Regions from separate parts of the Rhizobium arsenicireducens genome, predicted to be linked through region 1. Evidence: predicted binding sites of a transcription regulator. Region 1 holds the regulator's gene; the other holds the start of a gene.
The links. The regulator PhoB, encoded in region 1, activates phosphate uptake and scavenging genes when phosphate is short. The targets are predictions, from matches to a motif close to TGTCATNNANCTGTCAT.
Positions count from the first base shown of each region.

Region 2: the regulator PhoB is predicted to act here: its motif matches at 2,524-2,540, upstream of ACWPVA_RS05340 (UDP-2,3-diacylglucosamine diphosphatase).

Region 1 covers NZ_CAXHYK020000001.1:2,834,853-2,838,961, forward strand. Annotated here, with positions in the region: gene ACWPVA_RS14105 (acetylornithine transaminase) at 1-590, opposite strand, end outside; gene ACWPVA_RS14110 (GcrA family cell cycle regulator) at 1,026-1,562, shown strand; gene phoB (phosphate regulon transcriptional regulator PhoB) at 1,644-2,327, opposite strand; gene phoU (phosphate signaling complex protein PhoU) at 2,359-3,072, opposite strand; gene pstB (phosphate ABC transporter ATP-binding protein PstB) at 3,119-3,934, opposite strand; gene pstA (phosphate ABC transporter permease PstA) at 3,949-4,109, opposite strand, start outside.
Region 2 covers NZ_CAXHYK020000001.1:1,133,140-1,137,248, reverse strand. Annotated here, with positions in the region: gene ACWPVA_RS05350 (ABC transporter ATP-binding protein) at 1-273, opposite strand, end outside; gene ACWPVA_RS05345 (MlaE family lipid ABC transporter permease subunit) at 282-1,430, opposite strand; gene ACWPVA_RS05340 (UDP-2,3-diacylglucosamine diphosphatase) at 1,621-2,469, opposite strand; gene ACWPVA_RS05335 (TetR/AcrR family transcriptional regulator) at 2,571-3,137, opposite strand; gene ACWPVA_RS05330 (lipoprotein) at 3,389-3,574, shown strand; gene ACWPVA_RS05325 (NADP-dependent malic enzyme) at 3,758-4,109, shown strand, end outside.

The DNA.
Region 1 (4,109 bases):
TCATTGGAAGCGGCGCGCAAGCCGCCCTCGCCCTGCACCGGCTCGATCAGGATCGCGGCCGTTTCCTCGGTGATCGCCGCCTTGACCGCATCCAGGTCGCCGAACGGGACCTGGTCGAAGCCGGGCGCCTTCGGGCCGAAGCCCTCCAGGTATTTCTCCTGGCCGCCGGCCGCAATGGTGGCGATCGTCCGGCCATGGAAGGCGCCTTCGAAGGTGATGATATGGAAGCGCTCGGGATGGCCCTTGACGAACTGATAGCGGCGCGCCGTCTTGATCGCACATTCGAGCGCCTCGGCGCCCGAATTGGTGAAGAAGACCCGATCGGCAAACGTCGCCTCGGTCAGGCGGCGACCGAGCGTCTCCTGGCCAGGAACGTCATAGAGGTTTGACAGGTGCCAGACCTTGCCGGCCTGCGTCGTCAGTGCCTCGATCAGATGCGGATGGGCATGGCCGAGCGAATTGACCGCGACGCCAGCTGCGAAGTCGAGATAGCGTTCGCCACCCTCGGTCAGGAGCCAAACACCCTCTCCTCGCTCGAACCGCAAGGGCGCGCGCATATAGGTCTGATAGAGGGGCGAGGCTTCGACCATGATAAAACACTCCTTCGGGAGGGCTTGACGGGACTACGGATGCTTCTGATTTCGCGGGCGACCGCGGCCCCAAAAAATCAAAAATGCCGCCTTGCGGCGGCGGGGGCACTATCAGCATTTCGGCCTTGCCTGTCAACGAAACAGCGCGCCGCACCTGAATTTTCGACCGCGCAGGCAAGACGATCGAGACTCGACCAAAAGCACGGACGCGACGCGCCAGGGTAGCAAGTTGGGGAAAACTCCAAAATCAATTCGCGATGATTCGCCCAACTCTTGTCACGGAGTCAGCCCGGCACTAGGTTAACAGTCAATAAAGAAACTGCATGCGGCGGAACCAGTCACCGACAGTATCGAGGCGGGTTTGTTTCGGATCATTCCGAAGCAAGGGTGAACGATTCTGCCATCATGCATCGCGAGCGGCGGAGAGATAACGGCATGAACTGGACGGATGAACGCGTCGAGAAACTGAAGCGCCTTTGGGCCGAAGGCTTGAGCGCGAGCCAGATCGCAGCACAACTAGGCGGCGTCAGCCGCAACGCCGTCATCGGCAAGGTTCACCGGTTGAACCTTCCGGGCCGAGCCAAGGCCGGCGGCAATTCCGCGGCGACGCGGGCCGCAAAGCGCCCGGCATCGGAACCGCGCACGCCGAGCTATGCTTCGCGCGTCACGACCCGCACGGTCACCCGCGCCGCTGGCGCCAACATGCTCAAGGAAGAGGTCGAGATCGACGGCGTCGAAGAGATCAAAATCTCCCCGGCCGGCAATGTCATCCTGCCGATCTCGCGCAAACTGGTACTGACTGAACTCACCGAGCGCACCTGCAAATGGCCGATCGGTGACCCGATGAAGGACGATTTCCACTTCTGCGGCTGCGAATCCGCCGACGCCTCGCCCTATTGCAGCTACCACGCCAAAATGGCTTACCAGCCGGTTGGCGAGCGTCGCAAGGCAGCCAATTCGGCAGCGCGCTGAGCGCTGTCTCTCCCCGCATCGAAACGCAAAACGGGCCACAGAGGCCCGTTTTTTGTTTGACTGCCAGAAACGGCCCAGCCGTCAGGCTTCCATCGAATAACCGGCGCCGCGGACCGTACGAATGACGTCCTGCGAATTGGCAAAATTGAGCGCTTTGCGCAGGCGCCCTACGTGTACGTCGACGGTGCGCTCATCGACATAGATGTCGTGCCCCCAAACCCCGTCCAGCAATTGCGAACGCGAGAAGACGCGGCCGGGCGATGCCATCAGGAACTCCAGCAAGCGGAATTCTGTTGGACCGAGTCGCACTTCCCGGCTCTTGCGGTGGACGCGATGCGTTTCGCGGTCGAGTTCGATGTCGCCGCAACGGAGCACGCTGGACAAGACTTCCGGACGGGCGCGCCGCAGCATGGCCCTGACGCGCGCCATCAGTTCCGGTGTCGAAAACGGCTTGACGACATAGTCGTCCGCCCCGGTCGCAAGTCCGCGGACACGCTCGCTCTCTTCGCCACGCGCCGTCAGCATGATGATGGGCAGGCGCTCGGTTTCAGGACGCATGCGCAGACGACGGCAGAGCTCAATTCCGGATACGCCCGGCAGCATCCAGTCGAGGATCAGGAGGTCGGGGACCCGCTCCTGCAGGCGAAGTTCCGCTTCGTCACCCCGTAATATCGTTTCGACCTCGTAGCCCTCCGCCTCGAGATTATAGCGCAGGAGTACGCTCAGGGCTTCCTCGTCCTCGACGACAGCGATCTTTGGCAGCATCGGTATCGATAACCTTTCGAATGCGGTCGGATTACTCGGTGATGGCGCCGACGGAAGAGGTCAAGTCATCCTTCGGGCGCTCGCCTTCGGGCTGGGCACCCGTGGCCATGTAATAGATCGTCTCGGCGATGTTGGTCGCATGGTCGCCGATGCGCTCGATGTTCTTGGCGCAGAAGAGAAGATGGGTGCAACTGGTGATGTTGCGCGGATCTTCCATCATGTAGGTCAGCAGCTCGCGGAACAGCGAGGTGTACATGGCGTCGATTTCCTCGTCCCGGTCGCGGATGGATTTCGCCTTTTCTGCCGACCGGGTGTTGTAGACGTCGAGCACTTCCTTGAGCTGGATAAGGGCCAGTTCGCTCAAGTGCTCGAGACCGCGGGCCAGCTTTCGCGGCACGCCGGTCGTCTGAATGGCCATGACGCGCTTGGCATTGCTCTTGCCGAGGTCGCCGACCCGTTCCAGGTCGTTGGCGATGCGCAGCGCGCCGATGATCTCGCGAAGGTCAGCTGCGACCGGCTGGCGGCGCGCGATGGTGACGATCGCCTTGTCGCCGATCTCCAGCTCGGCGGCATCCATCAGCACGTCGTCGGAAATGACCTTCTGTGCCAGCGCCGCGTCGGAGTTGACCAGCGCACGCACGCTGTCGGCCACCATCTGTTCGGCAAGGCCGCCCATCTCGGTGATGCGGCGCATCAGGTATTTCAGTTCTTCGTCATAGGCCGTGTAGATATGCGATGGCGACATGTTCGTTGTCCTTGAATTTGGTATCCGCCCGGAAGGAAGCGCCGGCTCAGCCGAAACGGCCCATGATGTAGTCCTGGGTACGCTGATCGTCCGGATTGGTGAACATCTTGTCCGTGTCGTTTTCCTCGACCAGCAGGCCAAGGTGGAACATTGCGGTGCGCTGCGACACGCGGGCGGCCTGCTGCATCGAGTGGGTAACGATGACGATGGTAAAGTTGGCGCGCAGTTCGTGGATCAACTCCTCGACCTTGGCGGTCGCGATCGGGTCGAGCGCCGAGCAGGGTTCGTCCATCAGGATCACTTCCGGGCTGACGGCAATCGCGCGGGCAATGCACAGACGCTGCTGCTGGCCACCGGAGAGGCCGGTGCCGGACTCCTGCAAGCGGTCCTTGACCTCGTTCCACAGACCCGCCTTCTGCAGGCTGGTCTCGACGATCTGGTCCATGTCGGCCTTGTTGCGGGCCAGACCATGAATGCGTGGGCCGTAGGCAATGTTTTCGTAGATCGACTTCGGGAACGGGTTCGGCTTCTGGAAGACCATGCCGACACGGGCACGCAGCTCGACCACGTCGATCGAAGGATCGTAGATATCCTGATCATCAAGTGTGATGCTGCCGGTCATCCGGCATCCGTCGATTGTATCATTCATGCGGTTGAGCGTCCGCAGGAATGTCGACTTGCCACAACCGGAGGGACCGATCAGCGCCGTCACGGTGTTGAGCCTGATACCCAAATTCACGTCGAAAAGGGCACGCTTTTCGCTGTAATAAACTGAAACGTCTTTTCCGACCATTTTAAATTTAGCGTCAGTCATCTTCTTATCCAGCGCCTGTTCAACTGCTGCTTCCGACATCACGTTCATAAGCCTTACTCCATCTACCATCGGCGCTCAAAACGCTGCCGGAGGAAAATTGCGATGCCATTCATGAGCACCAGAAAGCCCAGGAGAACGAGAATCGCGGCGGACGTCCGGGCGACGAAACCTCGTTCCGGACTGTCGGCCCAGATATAGATCTGGGTCGGAAGGGCGGTCGAGG
Region 2 (4,109 bases), 1.7 Mb from region 1:
TGTGTCGAGTTCCATGCGCTCGCGTTCATTGACCGTGTCATAATCTGAGCCAAGGATCTCGATCTTTCCCGACCGGCGGGGCAAGAGCCGCAGCACCGTTCGCATCAACACCGACTTGCCGGCGCCGGACGCTCCGACGAAGCCGAGGATCTCGCCGCGATAGATATCGAGATCGAGGTTTTCGAGCACGATCTTGCTGCCGAAACCGACCGTCAGTCCCTTGACCGACAACACCTTTTCACGCTCGTCCGCCACCTGCGTCTGTTCGTCCATCCCGCCCCTCAAAAGTCAATCGCCGAGTAGAACATGGCGAACAGAGCATCCACGAGGATGACGACGAAAATCGATTTCACCACGGCCGCCGTGACATGACGGCCGAGCGATTCGGCGCTCCCGCCGACCTTCATGCCCTCGACCGCCGAGACGATGCCGACGATCAACGCCATGAACGGTGCCTTGATCATACCCGATGCAACGGTCGAATAGTCGACCGCCGAATGGAGGCGGGTGGTAAACACGTCGAAGGTGATCCCCGAATAGCTCCACGCCACCAGGGCCGCGCCGTAAAGCGCGGAGAAGTTGGCCAGGATGGTCAGCAAGGGCAGGACGATCGTCAACGCCACAAGCCTCGGGAAGACGAGCACGCCGATCGGATTGAGGCCGATGACCTTGAGGGCATCGATTTCCTCACGCATCTTCATCGAACCGATTTCAGCGGTGATCGCGCTCCCCGAGCGTCCTGCAACCATGATCGCCGTCAGCAGCACGCCGATTTCGCGTAACTGCAGGATGCCGACAAGGTCGACGACGAAGATCTCCGCGCCGAAATAGCGAAGCTGGAAGGCGCCCTGCTGGGCGATGATCGCGCCAATGAGGAAGGACATCAAGGCAACGATCGGCACCGCCCGGACACCCATATGGTCCATCTGGTTGACGACCGATGCCGGCGAGATGCCACTGGCGCGTCCGAGCTTGGTCTGGGCTCCGTGCACCGCAGACCCAAGGACGAACATCATCGCCACGACATCGAGCCAGAGATCGACAATGACCTTGCCTGCTGGCGCAAACATCCGCTGGAACAGCGGCCCCTTGGCCGGCGGCGGGGGTGGACGCTTGACGTCCTCGGGAAGAACGCGCAGCAGTTCCCGCATCGCAGGCGTTCCGCCAGTCAGCGTGACCTCGGTGCCTTCCTTCTTGCGAGCTGCAACAAAGCGGCGCAGGAGCCAGGCACCCGCCATGTCCATGTCCGATACGCCACTCAGATCGATCTCGAACGACTTGCTTGCATCCGCCGGAACCAGTCGGCCATTATTCTGCAGCAGCACACCAAGGCTGTTGTTGCGCCACGCGCCGGACAGGCGCAGGCAGTGCCTCTCGCTCGACAGTTCGTCGATGTTAATCGCGGCGCTTTCTGGGTGTACGGACTTCAATGTTCTGACAACTTCCCCGGCCTGCGCAACGTGAGCCGCCCCAGACCGGGCAGCGGCGCAAATCACTTGAAGGCGCAGTATAGCCACACGGGCCGGCAATGAAATCCTTAAGAAAGCGTTTATCGGGACCAGTCACCCCGAAGCCACAGCTTCCACGTAGAACTTACAACAGCGCTGCGCGCAGGATAGGTCAGGCCGCCTGAGCATCCTTTTCCTTGGCCGTCGCTGCGCCAAGCGCCACCGGACGCGGCAGGGCAAGAGGAGCGATCGTACTCGCAGACGCGCCGATGCGGTGGCCCCAGGAAATCAGCTCCAACCGTCCGTCGGGATGCTCGGCGATCGCGGTACAGCTCTCAACCCAGTCGCCGGTGTTAACGTAGTGAATGCCGTCGATGTCCTCCATCACCGCGTGATGAATATGCCCGCAAATCACGCCGTGAACGTCATTGCGCCGGGCCTCCTCGGCGACAACCCTCTGGAATTCACCGATGAAATTGACCGCCTGCTTGACCTGCAACTTGGCCCAGGCCGAAAAGGACCAGTAGGGCATTCCGAGACGGCGGCGGATGGCGGCAAGCAGGATATTGATGTTGATCGCCATATCATAGGCCCAGTCGCCGAGATAGGCGACGAGGCGAGCGTTGCGCACCACAACGTCGAATTCATCACCATGCAGCACCAGGTATCTCTTGCCATCGGCCGTCTCGTGGATCATCCGCTCGGCCACCTCGATGCCACCGAAATGCGTGCCGGGAAAGCCCCGCAGGAATTCGTCGTGATTGCCCGGGATGTAGACGATGCGGGTGCCCTTGCGCGCCTTGCGCAAGAGCTTCTGGACGACATCGTTGCAATCCTGCGGCCAGTACCAGCTTCGCTTCAACCGCCAGCCGTCGACGATATCGCCGACGAGAAAGATCGTCTCGGCCTCGTGGGTTCGCAGGAAATCCAGCAGGAAGTCTGCCTTGGCCGCCTTGGAACCGAGATGCACGTCGGAAATGAACAGGGTTCTGAAGTGACGAATTTCCGAATCTGTATTCACGGTCTTGGGCCTCTCGCTTGACGAGCCTTTGCCCTTTTTTCAAATCAGACTCGTATTTCAGGAACATGACAGCCCGCAAATCCGCGCCTGACAGCGTGCCGTCAGGCCGGCCCCAGCTGCGGCAGTTCACACCGGGCAATCTCCGCCGCCTCCGTGCGCTCGATCCCAAGCGCCACGAGCATGAGTTCCGCCACCTCGCTGCCGGCGTCGCGCCAGCTCTTGTAGCCTTCCTGAACCAGCATCATCCCTGACAGGGTTGCGCCTCCGATCGCGGCGACCATCGCCGTGACCTGATCCGGGGCAATTGCGTAGCGACCGTTTTCGATCGCCTTTGCCATTTCATCCGCCAGCGAGGCGGTCAACAATCCACGCAGCGACTTGTTGCTGAAGCCAAAATGCACGATGAAACGGCCCCACTGCGGCTCTTCGTGGGCCCGCCGAATGAAAAGCCGGATGCCGCAGGCAAGGCGACATGCCGGATCGGCAAGGCCGTCGATACTTGCTCGCACACGTTCCTGCATCTCACCCGCGAGATCGCCGGCGACCTCCTCAAACAGGCGGTCCGGGTTGGGAATGGCGTTGTAGATCGTACCGCGTGCGACGCCCGCCTCCTCGGCAAGATCGCTGACGTTCACCCGGCACACGCCCAATCGGGCGAACAGGCGCATCGCTGCCTCATGGATGCGGCATTGGACGACAGACTTCACGGTCGCACTCCCTCATGAATCCATTCTTCGTAGCCCATCAAGCGGCCCTAAGCCAAGGCCTGCGGCCGACCATTGATCATCCCGTTGCATCATATAACGACGTTGTTGACATTTGAACATATGTGTTCAATATAGATCATATTCGTTCACTTCCCAAGCGGCCGATGCAATGCATTCGACAGCATCGAGCCATCCACCCAGGAGTACAGATCGTGGAAAAGATTCTCGTCGCCTTGCTTGTAACCGCCGCTCTCGCGGGCTGCTCGCAGACAACCCGCCCGGCCAATGAGAAGCAGGCTGCTTGTGCATATGCCCGCCTTTCCCCCGAGGAGTGCGCCAAGTCGAAATACGGCTACCGTGGCACGACTCAACCATCGATCGTGTCGCCCTCCATCTGAGCGCACCAATGCTATTGAGGCGCGACTGAAGGCAGGCCCGGCGCTCCCCCGCCGGGCCTTTTCCATCTGTCGGCAGGCATTGCACCCGACAAAATCGGTGCGCGCAGTGACCGGGTACTCCCAGTCCGGTTCATTTGGTGTATGCAGGAATGCACAGCAGTGAACGAACCGGATACGATAAACATGGACACCAACGACCAGACCAAGCCGGCAGCCGCCACGGCCGACCTCGACGAACAGGCACTTTTCTACCATCGCTATCCGCGACCGGGGAAAATGGAGATCCAGGCGACCAAGCCGCTGGGAAACCAGCGCGACCTCGCGCTTGCCTATTCGCCCGGCGTCGCTGCCCCTTGTCTGGCCATACGGGATGAACCAGACACTGCGGCCGACTACACCGCACGCGCCAATCTGGTCGCCGTCATTTCCAACGGCACAGCCGTCCTCGGCCTCGGCAATATCGGCCCGCTCGCCTCCAAGCCGGTGATGGAAGGCAAGGCGGTTCTATTCAAGAAGTTTGCCGGCATTGACGTCT